Regions from separate parts of the Streptomyces sp. NPDC002181 genome, predicted to be linked through region 3. Evidence: riboswitches for the same ligand, from Rfam matches in the RefSeq annotation. Region 3 holds a riboswitch; each other region holds the start of a gene.
What was found. A riboswitch is a leader RNA that binds a small molecule or an ion and turns the genes downstream of it on or off. The one in region 3 is predicted to bind cobalamin.
Positions count from the first base shown of each region.

Region 1 (3,564 bases), on a different contig from region 3:
CGCGTCGGCGCCGAAGCCGCCGTCCTCGGCCCGTGCCTGGATCCAGCGGTACGCGGCCAGGTAGTGGTGCGAGGGCGGCAGGTCGGGGTCGTGGTAGATCGCGATCGGGTTCTCGCCGAAGCCGCGCGGCGGCTGGATCAGGACGAGCAGGTTCCCGCGGCGCAGCGCCGCGAGGACGATGTCGCCCTCCGGGTTCGCGGAGCGGTCCACGAACATGTTGCCCGGCGCCTCGCCCCAGTGCTGCTCCACGCTCTCGCGCAGCTCGGCGGGGAGCTCGGCGAACCACCGCTTGTAGTCGGCGGCCGGGATGCGGACCGGGTTGCGGGCCAGCTGCTCCTCGGTCAGCCAGTCCTGGTCGTGGCCGCCGGCCTCGATCAGGGCGCGGATCAGCTCGTCGCCGTCGCCCGAGACCAGGCCCGGGACCTCCTCGACGGGGCCGAAGTCGTAGCCGCCCGCGATGAGGGTGCGCAGCAGCTCCACGGCGCTGGCCGGGGTGTCGAGGCCGACCGCGTTGCCGATGCGGGAGTGCTTGGTGGGGTACGCGGACAGGACGAGCGCGACCTTCTTGTCGCGCCGCTCGATGTGCCGCAGCCGGGCGTGGCGGACGGCGATCCCGGCGACGCGGGCGGCGCGCTCGGGGTCGGCCACGTACGCCGGCAGCCCGTCCTCGTCGAGCTCCTTGAAGGAGAACGGGACGGTGATCAGGCGGCCGTCGAACTCCGGGACCGCGACCTGCGTCGCGGCGTCGAGCGGGGAGAGGCCCTCGTCGTTCTCCTCCCAGGCGCTGCGCGAGCCGGTCAGGCACAGGGCCTGCAGGATCGGCACGCCGAGCCCGGCGAGCGCGCCCGCGTCCCAGGACTCGTCGTCGCCGCCGGCCGAGGCCGTGGCGGGCTTGGTGCCGCCTGCCGCGAGCACCGTGGTGACGATCGCGTCCGCCGACTCCAGTTCGGCGATCAGCTCCGGCTCCGGCGCGCGCAGGGAGGACACGTACAGGGGTACGGGCGTGCCGCCGGTCTCCACGATCGCGTCGCACAGCGCGTGCACGAAGGCGGTGTTGCCGCTCATCTGGTGGGCGCGGTAGTACAGCACCGCGATGCGCGGCCCGTACGGGCGCACCGGCGTGCGCTCCAGCGGGCCCCAGGTGGGCGCCGCGGCGGGCGGCTCGAAGCCGTGGCCGGTGAGCAGCACGGTGTCGGAGAGGAAGCGCGCCAGCTGGTCCAGGTTGGCGGGGCCGCCGTGCGCGAGGTAGCCGTGCGCCTCGGCCGCGATGCCGATCGGGACCGTCGAGGCCTCCATCAGCTGGGCGTCCGGGGCCTGTTCGCCGGTGAGGACGACCACCGGGCGGGTCTGTTCCGGCGCCAGGAGCAGGTCGAGGCCGTCCTGCCAGGCGCGCAGGCCGCCCAGGAGGCGTACGACGACCAGGTCGACGCCGTCGAGCAGGGCGGGCAGGTCGTCCAGGGGAAGGCGGGAGGGGTTCGCGAACCGGTACGGCACGGGGCCGTCCGCGGCGCGGGCGCTGAGCAGATCGGTGTCGGACGTCGACAGCAGCAGGATCATGCGGCGGCATGCCTTCCTCGGGGTTTCCGCGCCCCGGGCAGTGTGGACAGCGGGAGTTCCTGACTCACCCGGCGGATCGCTCCGCGGGTTCACAGTGGCGGGACCGCGCCGGATTCGCACCGGGCTTCCTCCCAGCGGGCCACGTGGCTCCGCCGGGGGTCATCTTAGGTGGCGTTCTCCCTGGCCGGGAGTGGGGGTGGTCCGCGCACGGGGAGCGGATCGGGGCAGGTCGGGCGGAGGGTGGGGCGCAGGGGGAGGGTGGTGACGGACACAGGTCGAGGTCGGTCAATCGTGGGTATGCTCGCCGCCATGCCGCCCCAGCCCCCTTCCGCCGCAGTGCGGGACGAACCGGTCATACGTGACCGCGGTGACGCCTGCCCCGGTGCGCTGCGGCTGCACGCGGCGGACGACGGGTACCTGGCCCGGATCCGGATACCCGGCGGGATGCTCGACGCGGACGCGGCCCTGCTCCTGGCCGACGCGGCGGACCGGCTCGGCGACGGGCACGTCGACCTCACCTCGCGCGGCAACGCGCAGCTGCGCGGGCTCGGCGCGAGCTGCGGGGGCGAGCTGCGGGGCGTGCTCGTACGCGCCGGGCTGCTGCCCGCGCCCACCCACGAGCGGGTCCGCAACATCGTCGCCTCGCCCCTGACCGGCCTGGACCGGCGCGGTCTGCCCGACGTGGCCCCCTGGGTCGCCGAGCTGGACCGGCTGCTGTGCGCGAGCGCGCCGGCGGCCGGGCTGTCGGGGCGCTTCCTGTTCGCCCTCGACGACGGCCGCGGGGACGTGACCTCGCTCGACGCCGATGTGAACCTGACCGCCGTCCGGGACGGGGGCGGGGACCGGGCGCTGCTGTGGACCGCCGACCCGGCGGACGCGCTGCTCGTCGGCGCGGCCGACGCGCCGAAGGCCGCGCTCGTGGCCGCGGAGTACTTCCTGGACGCCGTCCGGGCGGCCGGTACCCGGGCCTGGCGGGTGTCGGAGCTGCCCGCGGAACACGCCCTGGACCGCGAGGGGTTGGGCGGGAGGCTGGCCGCCGCCGGGATCCCGGCCCCCGCCGCGCCGGGCTCCGCGGCCGCCTCCTTGCGCGGACCGGCCCCCGAACCGGGTGTGGTCGAGGGGCCCGGCGGCGCCGCCGCGCTCAGCGTGCTGGCGCCGCTGGGCCGTCTGAGCACCGCGCAGTGGCGCGCCCTGGCCGCGCTGACCGGCCGTATCCGCCTGACCCCCTGGCGGGGGATCGTCGTCCCCGGCCTGCCCGCCGGAGCCGCCGGGGAGGCGCTCGCCGCCCTCGCCGAAGCCGGACTCGTGACCGGCTCCGACGATCCCTGGCGGTCCGTCACCGCCTGTACCGGGCAGCCCGGTTGTGCGAAGTCCCGCGCCGACGTGCGCGCCGACGCGCGTGCCGTCGTAGCGCAGGCGCAGGCGCAGGCGCAGGCGCAGGAACGGGAACGGGAACAAGCGCGGGCACGGGTGCGTACGCCGGCGCAGGGGACCCGCCTGCTGCCCGTGCACTGGTCCGGCTGCGAGCGCCGGTGCGGGCACCCCCGCGGCACCGCCTGGGCGGACGTGGTCGCCACCGCCGACGGGTACGACCTCTCCGCGGCCGGACAGACCCCGCGCCGGGGCGTCCCGGCCTCCGAACTTCCCGCGGCCCTCGCGGCCGTACGCCGCACCACCTCCCACGACGCAGCGAAGAAATGAGCGAGTACACAGTGTTCGAGTACGAGAAGGACGGCGCGGCCATCTACCGCCAGTCCTTTGCCACGATCCGCGCCGAGGCGGACCTCTCCGGGCTGCCCGCCTCCGTCGCCCAGGTCGCGGTGCGCATGATTCACGCCTGCGGAATGACCGACCTGCCCCGGGACCTCGGCTACACCCCGGAGGTCGTGCTCCGCGCACGGGCCGCGCTGCACGCCGGCGCGCCGATCCTGTGCGACGTCCAGATGGTCGCCAGCGGGGTCACCCGCAAGCGGCTGCCCGCCGGCAACGAGGTGATCTGCACCCTCT
Region 1 covers NZ_JBIASC010000002.1:672,847-676,410, reverse strand. Annotated here, with positions in the region: gene cobN (cobaltochelatase subunit CobN) at 1-1,557, opposite strand, end outside; cobalamin riboswitch at 1,590-1,727, opposite strand; gene cobG (precorrin-3B synthase) at 1,867-3,258, shown strand; gene ACFYXV_RS09195 (precorrin-8X methylmutase) at 3,255-3,564, shown strand, end outside.
Region 1: linked by a shared signal. The riboswitch ahead of cobN (cobaltochelatase subunit CobN) and the one ahead of ACFYXV_RS02555 (ribonucleoside-diphosphate reductase subunit alpha) in region 3 are both predicted to bind cobalamin.

Region 2 (3,564 bases), on a different contig from region 3:
CATCGTACGGTCTGGTGGGGGTGTGCCGGAAGCGGATCCCGCGAGAGGATCGCGTGAACACACCGGTTCCGCTCCGGCGGCCGTGTTCGGCCGGGGCGGCGCTACGCCCGGCCCGGCCGCCGTGCCTCCGACTCGGTCACGGGGTCTCCGGCCCGCACCCCGTGCAGCACGTGGGCGAGCACTTCGGCACCCCGGGCCACGCGCGGACCCGGCCGGTTGAAGTAGGCGGGGCCGTCCAGCACCCACACCTCGCCGGCCCGTACGGCGGGCAGTTCCTCCCAGCCCGGCAGCGCGGTGAGCAGGCCGAGTTCGGTCAGGGTCCGTTCGGGCGGGAAGCCGCACGGCAGCACCAGGACGACGTCCGGGCGCGCCGCGCGTACCGCGTCCCAGGCCATCGGCTCGGTGTGCTCCCCGGGCGCGGCCAGCAGCGGATTCCCGCCCGCACACGTGATCTGCTCCGGTACCCAGTGTCCGGCCGGCCACAGCGGATCGAGCCACTCGATGGCCACCACCCGCGGCCTCGGCCGGCCCGCCACGGCGCGCCGGACCCCGGCGAGCCGGCCGAGCAGCTCCGTGCGCCGCCGTTCGGCCGTTTCCCGGACTCCCAGCAGGTCGCCCACGGTGACGAGGCAGTCCAGGACGTCGTCCAGGGTCCGTGGTTCCAGGCTCAGCACGCGCGGACCGGCGTCCATGAGGCGCACCGCCCGGGAGACGCCCTCGTAGGACACCGCGCAGACCCGGCAGAGGTCTTGGGTGAGCAGGACGTCGGGTGCGAGCGCGGCGAGAGCCTCCGTGTCCAGGGTGTAGAGCGAGGAGCCGCTGTGCGCCGCGCCGCCGACCGCGGCGGAGATCTCCCGGCTGCCGAGTGCGTCCGCGTCGAATTCGGCGCGGGTGACGACGGGCACCGACGCGACCGCCGTCGGCGGCCAGTCGCATTCGTGGGTACGTCCGACCAGGTCGGCGACGAGTCCGAGGTCCGCCACGATGTCCGTGGCCGCGGGGAGCAGCGAGACGATGCGCATGCCCCGACTCTAGGGGGTGTCGCCGAAGTCCCTTCTGGCCGGCGGGGTCTGGCACGCGCGCTCGCGGCGTTGTCGTCGGTCGACGACGCGAGCGTCGCCCCTCCCCCTGCCTTCGGCGGGAGGACCCCGTCCTCCGCCTTGCGGTCACACGCACCAGACCCCGCCGACCCCGCCCTCACGGGCGGACGAAGCCACTTCGACGACACCCCCTGGGCGCGCCCGGCTGGTGGGTCTGGACTTACTAGGACGTCCAACTATATGTTCGTGGGCACAAGGTCCGCGGTGCAGGGAAGCCGGTGAGAAACCGGCACGGTCCCGCCACTGTGACCGGGGAGTGTGCTGCCATCCACACGCCACTGACGAGGTCTGTCGGGAAGGCGGGCGGCGCGCGGGGATCCGGGAGTCAGGATACCGGCCGCGGATGTTCCGTGTTGTCCACGAGGATGGAGCAGACACGCATGGCACCGGTTTGTACCCACGACCCTGGTGATCCGGCGGAGCGCGCGCACACCGATCCGCGCTCGTAGTCCTCACGGCATTCCGCAGCGGCACACCCTCACCCAGGGTGCGGTCCGGCGGTGCGCCGTGCCATCCCCGGATCCAACCTGACGAGAGCAGGCATCCATGGTCCGTGAACTCACCCATTTCATCGGCGGAAAGCACACCACCGGTACGTCCGGACTCTTCGCCGACGTCCACGACCCCAACACCGGCGCCGTCCAGGCCCGGGTTCCGCTCGCCGGGCGCGCCGACACCGAGGCCGCCATCGCCAACGCCGAGGAGGCGCAGGCCGAGTGGGGGCAGTGGAACCCCCAGCGGCGCGCCCGCGTCCTGATGCGCTTCCTCCAGCTCGTCGAGGGCGAACGCGAGGCTCTGGCCCGGCTGTTGTCGTCCGAGCACGGCAAGACCGTCGCCGACGCCCACGGCGACCTGCAACGCGGCCTGGAGGTGGTCGAGTTCGCCGCCGGAATCCCGCACCTGCTCAAGGGCGAGTTCACCGACAACGCGGGGACCGGCATCGACGTGCACTCGCTGCGCTCCCCCCTCGGCGTCGTCGCCGGCATCACCCCGTTCAACTTCCCCGCCATGATTCCCCTCTGGCAGGCCGCGCCCGCCCTGGCCTGCGGCAACGCGTTCGTCCTCAAGCCCTCCGAGCGGGATCCGTCCGTACCGCTGCGCCTCGCGGAGCTCTTCCTGGAGGCCGGCCTGCCGCCGGGCGTCCTCAACGTGGTCAACGGCGGGAAGGAGGCCGTCGACACCCTCCTCGAGGACCCCCGCGTCCAGGCCCTCGGCTTCGTCGGCTCCACGCCGATCGCCGCGCACATCTACGCCACCGCGGCCGCCCACGGCAAGCGGGCGCAGTGCTTCGGCGGGGCCAAGAACCACATGATCGTGATGCCGGACGCGGACCTCGACCAGGCCGTCGACGCCCTGATCGGCGCCGGCTACGGCTCGGCGGGCGAACGCTGCATGGCCATCTCCGTCGCCGTACCCGTCGGCGAGGAGACGGCCGACCGGCTGGTCGCCGCCCTCAAGGACCGCATCGCGACCCTGAGGATCGGGCGCTCCGACGACCCGGACGCGGACTTCGGCCCCCTGGTCAGCCGCGACGCCCTCGACCGGGTCCGCCGCTACGTGGACATCGGCGCGAGCGAGGGAGCCGAACTCGTCGTCGACGGACGCGGTTTCACCCTGGAGGGTCACGAGAACGGGTTCTTCGCCGGCGCCACCCTCTTCGACCGGGTCTCCCCGCAGATGCGGATCTACCGCGAGGAGATCTTCGGCCCCGTCCTTTCGGTGGTCCGTGCCGCCGACTTCGAGGAGGCCCTGCGCCTGCCGAGCGAACACCCGTACGGCAACGGCGTGGCGATCTTCACCCGGGACGGGGACACCGCCCGTGAGTTCACCCGCCGGGTCAACACCGGCATGGTCGGGGTCAACGTGCCCATCCCGGTGCCCGTCGCCTACCACACCTTCGGCGGCTGGAAGCGTTCCGGCTTCGGCGACCTGAACCAGCACGGACCCGACTCGATCCGCTTCCACACCCGGACCAAGACCGTCACCTCGCGCTGGCCCTCCGGGGTCAAGGAGGGCGCGAGCTTCACCATCCCGACGATGGGGTGAGCGCGGTGACCACCACCCTCACCGAGGACCAGCTCGCCCTCGCCGAGGTCACCCTCGACTTCGCGCAGGAGCAGCTCGCCCCCCATGCCGTGGCCTGGGACCAGGACAAGCACTTCCCCGTCGACGTCATCCGACGGGCCGCCTCCCTCGGTCTCGCCGGCGTGTACGTACGCGAGGAACACGGCGGTTCCGGTCTCTCCCGCAGCGACGGCGTGCTCGTCTTCGAGACCCTCGCGACCGGCTGCCCGTCCATCGCCGGCTACCTCTCCATTCACAACATGGTCGCCTGGATGATCGACCGCTACGGCGACGAAGGCCAGCGCGCCCGCTGGCTGCCCGCCCTCTGCGCCGCGGCGACCCTGGGCAGCTACTGCCTGACGGAACCGGGCGCGGGCTCGGATGCCGCCGCGCTGCGCAC
Region 2 covers NZ_JBIASC010000023.1:50,570-54,133, forward strand. Annotated here, with positions in the region: gene ACFYXV_RS33705 (cobalamin-binding protein) at 102-1,022, opposite strand; cobalamin riboswitch at 1,271-1,457, shown strand; gene ACFYXV_RS33710 (CoA-acylating methylmalonate-semialdehyde dehydrogenase) at 1,647-3,146, shown strand; partial or broken gene ACFYXV_RS33715 (acyl-CoA dehydrogenase family protein) at 3,143-3,564, shown strand, end outside.
Region 2: linked by a shared signal. The riboswitch ahead of ACFYXV_RS33710 (CoA-acylating methylmalonate-semialdehyde dehydrogenase) and the one ahead of ACFYXV_RS02555 (ribonucleoside-diphosphate reductase subunit alpha) in region 3 are both predicted to bind cobalamin.

Region 3 (3,564 bases):
CTTGAAGAAGACGTCCTGGAGGCCCATCGCTCCCAGGCCCACCGGACGCCAGCGGGCGTTGGAGCGGCCGGCCTGCTCGGTCGGGTAGAAGTTGATGTCCACGACGCGGTCGAGGAAGGTGACGGCCGTACGGACGGTCTCGTCCAGCCGCTCCCAGTCGATCTCGCCGGTCTCGGTGAGGACGAACGCGCCCAGGTTGACCGAGCCCAGGTTGCAGACCGCCGTCTCGCCGTCGTTGGTGACCTCGATGATCTCGGTGCACAGGTTCGAGGAGTGGACGACGGTGCCCGGCTCGGCGGTCTGGTTCGCCGTGCGGTTGGAGGCGTCCTTGAAGGTCATCCAGCCCTGGCCGGTCTGCGCGAGGGTGCGCATCATCCGGCCGTACAGGTCGCGGGCGGGCATGGTCTTGCGGGCCAGGCCGTCCGCCTCGGCCTTGCGGTAGGCGGCGTCGAACTCGTCGCCCCACAGGTCGACCAGCTCGGGCACGTCGGCCGGGGAGAACAGCGACCAGTCGGCGTCCGCGTTGACGCGGCGCATGAACTCGTCCGGCACCCAGTGCGCCAGGTTCAGGTTGTGCGTGCGGCGCTGGTCCTCGCCGGTGTTGTCGCGGAGCTCCAGGAACTCCTCGATGTCCGCGTGCCAGGTCTCCAGGTAGACGGCGGCGGCGCCCTTGCGGCGGCCGCCCTGGTTCACGGCGGCGACGGAGGCGTCGAGGGTCTTCAGGAACGGCACGATGCCGTTGGAGTGGCCGTTCGTACCGCGGATCAGCGAACCGCGGGCGCGGATGCGCGAGTACGAGAGGCCGATGCCGCCGGCGTGCTTCGACAGACGCGCGACCTGGTGGTACCGGTCGTAGATCGAGTCGAGCTCGTCCAGCGGGGAGTCCAGCAGGTAGCAGGAGGACATCTGCGGGTGCCGGGTGCCGGAGTTGAAGAGCGTGGGGGAGGACGGCAGGTAGTCGAGGCGGCTCATCAGCCGGTAGAGCGAGGCCACTTCCTCGACGGCCTGGACGGTGTCGTTCTCGGCGAGGCCGCAGGCCACGCGCAGCATGAAGTGCTGCGGGGTCTCGACGACCTGGCGGGTGATCGGGTGGCGCAGCAGGTAGCGGCTGTGCAGGGTGCGCAGGCCGAAGAAGCCGAAGCGGTCGTCGGCGCCCTCGGCGAGCGTGTGCTCGACCAGCGCGTCCAGGCGGTTCGCGTGCAGCGCCACGAACGCGGCGGTGCGGTCCGCGATGAGGCCCTCGCGGTGGCCGACCGCGACGGAGGCGGAGAAGGAGGTGGCCCCCTGGCCGGCGGCTTCCTCGGCGACGGCCAGCGTCAGCAGCCGGGCGGCGAGCCGGGAGTACGCCGGGTCCTCGGAGATGAGACCGGCGGCGGCCTCCGTGGCCAGAGCGCGCAGCTCGGCCTCGTCGGCGGCGGCGCTGCGTCCGCGCAGCGCGGCGGCGGCGACCCGGCCGGGGTCAGTGTCGGGGAGGTCGGCCGTCAGCTCGGTGAGGGTCCGCAGCAGCGCGGCCCCAGGTCCCCCGGTCTCGATTCCGGTGTCGGACGGGTCGGACTCGGCGCGCGGTGCGGAAGGCGCGATGGTCACGGGGGGAGCTCTCCCTCGCTCGGCTCCGGGACACCTGCGGCGTCGGCGCGAGCGGGCGCGCGCGGGCAGGGCAAGGCAGCACCGCGCGGCGTCCACCGGCCCAACCGCGAGGCCCGGACGTATCGACACCCGGTTCGGTCGAGCCGGGCGCACTGTCGGCAGGTCATCGGACTTGCGGTGACACCAATGGGTGTACTTCATACCGTTGCGGGACAGTTCCGGATTCGCACCGGATTCCCCTGCGACGACAGCGAGCATGAGCATACATGTGGGGGCCCCCTCCTGCGCGACCCCCTAGATGTTGTGTCGGCGTGGCTACAGTTCGAGACCGTACGTGCGCAGAGGGAGGCCGGGGACGGGCTCCCAGTCCCGTTCCGGCGAGCGCACGAAACCGAGCCGTCCGTAGATCCGGTGGGCGCCGGTCATGTCGTCCGTGGTGGACAGCACGAGGCGCCGTACGCCCTCGACGGCCCGGGCGCGGTCGATGCAGGCCCGCACCAGAGCCTCCCCGGCGCCCCGCCCGCGGCCCTCCCGAGCGACGGCCAGCATCCGGAACTCGGCCTCGCCGGGTCCGGCGATGTCGCACAGCGGGCTCCCGGGCGCGGCGAAGGCCACCCCGCCGAGGAGCCGGCCCTCGCCCGTCGCGGCGACGAGTATCACCCCGTCGGCGGCGCGCCCGGCCACGTCGCGCAGCCGCACGAGGTACGGATCGTCCTCGCCGAACGTCAGCAGCCCGTCCCCGAGGTAGGCCTGCGCGGTGATCTCCCCGAGCGTCCCGTACTCCGCCGCCAGCGCTTCCCTGATCACGATGTCCATGCGGTCGAGTGTGCCGGACGGCTGTCGGTGCCCGGCGCTATCGTCGAAGACAGCACCGTCGAGGAAGGCGAGCGAGGCATGACCGTGATGACAGACCGGCCCCACATGCTGACCGAGGACTTCGAAGCCGTGGCGCGCATAGCGGCCCGCGAGAGGGAGGGGACGCGGCTGGAGTTCATCGACGGGGTTATCAGGAGCAAGGCCATGCCGGACGGCGATCACCAGACGATCATCGAGTGGCTCACGCGGATCTGCATGCAGTACCGGCCGGAGCTCTGGCTGCACGGGGGACAGGGGATCAAGGCCGAGGCGTACCGGGGAGGGCGGGCCATCCCGGACGCGGTGCTGGCGCCTTCCAAGGCATTCGCCGGGCAGGGCGACTGGGTCGACCCCGACCCGATCCTCATGGCCGTCGAGGTGACCTCGTGGGATTCGGACACCCACCGGCGGGACCACGTCGAGAAGCCCCGCGCCTACGCGGAGACGGGCATTCCCGTCTACCTGCTGATCGACCGGGCCAAGTGCGAGATCTCCGTCTACAGCCAGCCCAACGGCCGACGGTACGAGAGCACCCACATCGTGGCGTACGGGAAGGACGTCGAGCTCCCCGAGCCCGTCGGCATCACCCTCCAGACCGAGGTCCTCAAGGACTGGGTGCGCTGAGGATGCCGAAGGGCCCCGCCGATTCGGCGGGGCCCTTCACGTACGTGCTCAGCAGCAGCGGAAGCCCTCGCGGGGGTCCGCCTCGCGGGAGTCCGTACGGGCGCGTTCGAAGGCGCGGCGGGTCATGACCTCCGCGTCCGGGTCGTGCGTACGGGCGTGGGCGACGTAGCGGTCGTACGCCGCCTCGCCCGAGAACTCCCGTACGAAGAACCGCGCCTTCGCCAGCGCCGCGCGGACCCCGCTCACGCCACCGGCTCCTTCGCGCGGCCGCCGCCCGAGTCCAGGCCGGCGGCGGCGAGCTCCGCCCGCTCCTCGGGCGTCGCGATGAGCCCGGCCGGGGCGATGATCTTCGACTCGGTCCACGGGACCTCGGACAGCCTGACCGCCTCCGGGCTCCCGACCGCCTTCAGGCAGGTCCGCGCCGCGTCCAGCAGCACGATGACGATCAGGATCGCGAACAGCGCCGACAGCGCGCCGTCGACCGTCGCGTTGGTGACG
Region 3 covers NZ_JBIASC010000001.1:560,325-563,888, reverse strand. Annotated here, with positions in the region: gene ACFYXV_RS02555 (ribonucleoside-diphosphate reductase subunit alpha) at 1-1,587, opposite strand, end outside; cobalamin riboswitch at 1,727-1,858, opposite strand; gene ACFYXV_RS02550 (GNAT family N-acetyltransferase) at 1,903-2,403, opposite strand; gene ACFYXV_RS02545 (Uma2 family endonuclease) at 2,482-3,066, shown strand; gene ACFYXV_RS02540 (YbdD/YjiX family protein) at 3,115-3,312, opposite strand; gene ACFYXV_RS02535 (carbon starvation CstA family protein) at 3,309-3,564, opposite strand, start outside.

Region 4 (3,564 bases), on a different contig from region 3:
TCGGCGAAGCCGAATCCGCCCGTCGGGAGCTGGTGCCCGGCGAGCCAGGAGACACCGGCGTCCGCGAACGCCTCGTCGCCGAGGGCGCGCAGTGCCTGCGCGGCCCAGCCGGTGGCGGCCGGGTTGCCGGTCGTCTCGTAGAAGACGGCGGGCCAGGCGCCGGTCGCCAGCTGGGACCTCTTCAGATAGCCGCGGGCCTTCTGGAGCACCGCCTCGTGGCCGCCCGCCCGTTCCAGGGCCAGTGTGATCAGGCCGGTGGCGCCGGCCTCGCTCTCGCACCCCGGGCTCCCGGGCCGGATGAGGACGCTGGTGAATCCGCCGTCCTCGCACTGCAGGACGGTCAGCCGGGCCACGGAGCCCGGGGGAGGGGTCATACCGGCGTTGACCAGGGCGATGACGGCCATCGCCTGGGCGTCGGCCTGACCGCTCGTACGGAAGTCGCCCTTGGTGAGGCAGCCTTCGACCGTTTCGCCGTCGCCGATGTCGCGGGGGCAGGCGTACTTCACGAGGTCGCCGAGCAGGTCGTGGCCCCCGAACGCGCGGGGGTCCTTGCCGGTGGCCTCGGCGACCAGGGCGAGCCGGGCCGCGGCGGTGGCGTCCGGGACGCCGTCCTTGCCGGCCGGGTAGGCGTAGGCATCGGTCTGAGCGGGCGTGGCGAGGAAGTCGGCGGTCTTCTTCGCCGCCGGGCTCTTGCGGTCGGCCGCGGCGAGGGCGAAGACGGCTTCCGTGGAGAGGAAGTGGTTCGGGGTCGTGGAACCCTCGTCGACGACGCGCTCCCCGTCCGTCAGTGTCCCGGTGGCCCAGCGGGTGGTCGCGGGTACGTCGACCCGTCCGGCCGGCACGTTGGGCGGGGTCGTCGGGACGGTCGGGTCGGAGGTGGTGAACCCGCGGACGTCGTCGGGGGAGAACGACGGCTTGCCCTTGGTGCCGGCGATGTCGGTGCCGCCGTAGACCCAGGCTTCCACGTCGCCGGGCTTCGGGTTCCGGGCCATGGCCCCCTGCTGGCTGTAGGACCACTTGCGCTGACCGGGAGATGCGGTCCAGTACGACCAGTAGGCGGTGGCCTGCGGGGTGAGGACGCAGTCCTCCTTGTCCGGCGTGGGGTACCGCGTACCGGTGCCCTTGCCGATGCGGCAGATGAAGGCAGGGCCGTCGTGGACGGTGCCCTCCATGGTGAACCCGGAGGTCTGCAGCAGTTCGTAGCCGGTGGTGGGCGTGGTGTCGCAGCCCTTCTCCACCTTGCCGCCGAACGGGCCGAAGTCCACGGCGACGATCGCCCCGGTGGTGGCCGTGCACTGCTCGATCGGGTCGGCCGAGGCGGATACCGTCCCGCCCACGAAGGCCGCGCTCGCGGCGAAGGTCAGCACTGCCGCCGATATGAGCGACAGCAGCCCCTTGCTCCCCAGGTGTCGCTCTGATTGCTGTGCGGTCCCCACCACGGCCCCTCGTGTCGGCCGGGCGGACCAGTGCGTGGCGAAAGGGCTTCCGCAGCCCGTGGGCGCACGGGGAAGCCGTTCGAACCACGCCGTAGTCCGCGACGGCGCTTCTCGCTGCAAAAACCTGGCTCCAGGCATTCCGACTCACCCGGACGGAACCGGGCCTACGGTTGCGGGTCAGCGCCGGATTTCGACCGGCTTCCCCTGGAGCTGAGTGCTTATCAGTCGGAGTGGACCACGCAGATAAAGACAGCGTCAAGGTGGTCTGCGTCTCATGTGACACGGCTCCTCGGCGGCGCCCGACCGGTCCCCGGCACAGTGGCTGGCGGAGCCTTGATCACTCGGGTAGCGTCCTGGGCTGCCACATGGGGGAACCTGGTGCGAATCCGGGGCTGACGCGCAGCGGTGTGGGACGGCAGGGGGCCGTCACCGAGCCCGAATGCCCATGCGGCATGGCACATCACCAGCCGTACCACGCGTTCGGACGGCCGCCACCGAGCTCCGGGCTGCCCGCCCGCACGAGCCCCGGTCAGGCCGGCGTCCCCCATTTCAGGAGCAGGCCATGTCCCGTACCCGTACCTCCCGCCGCCTCGTGCTCACCGTGCCCGCGGCACTCGGCGCCCTCGCCCTCACGACCCTGCCGGCCTTCGCCACCTCCTCGCCCGCCCAGATCGCCACGTCCAAGACCAACGGCGTGACGTACCTCAAGTCCCTCCAGGCCGCCGATGGTTCGTACGCGGGCAGTGGTCTGTCGAACGAGTGGGCGTTCAGCGCCTTCGCGGCCACCGGCACGGCCGTGGTCGACGTCTACCCGGGCGGCGACACCACGAAGAACGCGCGCACGGTGTACCGCAACCTGCTGTCGACCGCCGGCTGGCCGCAGGCCTCCCCGGTGGTGACCGACTACGAGCGCGGCACGCTCAACGCGTACGCCGCGGGCATCGACCCGGCCCGCGTCTCGGCCTCCCGCAACCTCATCGCCCACGTCTACTCCTACTGGCAGACCGCCGAGGCCGGCTACTTCGGCCCGTCCGGCAACTTCAACGGCACGGTCTTCGCCGCCCTTTCGCTGGGCGGGGCCAAGACCCAGGGCGGTGCCAACCGCGTCCCGCAGTCGCTGACCGACTCCATGGTCACCCGGATCCGCGCGAACCAGCACGTCGACGGGGGCTGGACCTACAACAAGGCCGAGGGCAACCCGACCGTCCTCAACTCCGCGGGCGATGTGGACATGACCGGCGCCGCCATGGCGGCCCTCTGCGTCTCCGGCGTCCCCAACACGGACACGGACGTCGTCCAGGCGAAGAACTTCCTCAAGGCCAAGCTCGTCTCCGGCAGCGGTGCCTTCAACTCCCTCTACGGGGTCAACACCAGCTCCAACGGCTGGGGCGTCGCAGGGCTGAACGCCTGCGGATTCAACCCCCAGACCGGCGACTTCCTCACCGGCAGCGGCAAGACGCCGATCGACTTCCTGATCGCCAACCAGTACAACCCGGCAGGCGGCTTCAAGTACAAGCCCTCGGACACCACGCCCTCGGCCTACTCCTCCATCGACGCGCTGCGCGCCGTCGCCGGCGGCGGCTTCACCGCCGCTCCGCCCGTTCCGGTCACCCCCGGCGCCCCGCAGTGGGTCGCCCAGTCCACCTTCACCGCCGGGACGGCGGCCAAGCTGGCGCTGACCGTCGACGACGGCGCCGGCAACCTCAAGGTCTGCTCGGTGTCCTTCACGCCGACCGGTACGACGACCACTCTCGGCGACGTCCTCAATGCCGCGGTGAGCGCCGCCACTCCGTCCGGCTGCGTCACCGGCGTCACGCCGTCATCCGGCACCGGCACGATCACCGACGTCAACGGCAAGGCCAACAGCGGCTCCAACACCTGGAAGGTGAGCGTGGACGGGTCCTCGTTCGCCGGCGCCGCCCGCGACAAGGTCGTCAACGTGGGCGACACCATCGCCCTGCGCTGGGGCGCCTGATCGTTTCCGCGGCGGTGCGGGTCGCGGGCCCCGGGCCCGCGACCCGCACCGCCGCACTGCCGGAGGAACGGGCAACCGAAAGCGGGGCGCTCACCCATGGCGCCGGAAGGGTCGGGGATGGCGAAGATCGTTCCGCGTCATGTGATCGTCGAC
Region 4 covers NZ_JBIASC010000023.1:45,858-49,421, forward strand. Annotated here, with positions in the region: gene ACFYXV_RS33685 (prenyltransferase/squalene oxidase repeat-containing protein) at 1-1,436, opposite strand, end outside; cobalamin riboswitch at 1,570-1,640, opposite strand; cobalamin riboswitch at 1,763-1,902, shown strand; gene ACFYXV_RS33690 (hypothetical protein) at 1,999-3,411, shown strand; gene ACFYXV_RS33695 (hypothetical protein) at 3,529-3,564, shown strand, end outside.
Region 4: linked by a shared signal. The riboswitch ahead of ACFYXV_RS33690 (hypothetical protein) and the one ahead of ACFYXV_RS02555 (ribonucleoside-diphosphate reductase subunit alpha) in region 3 are both predicted to bind cobalamin.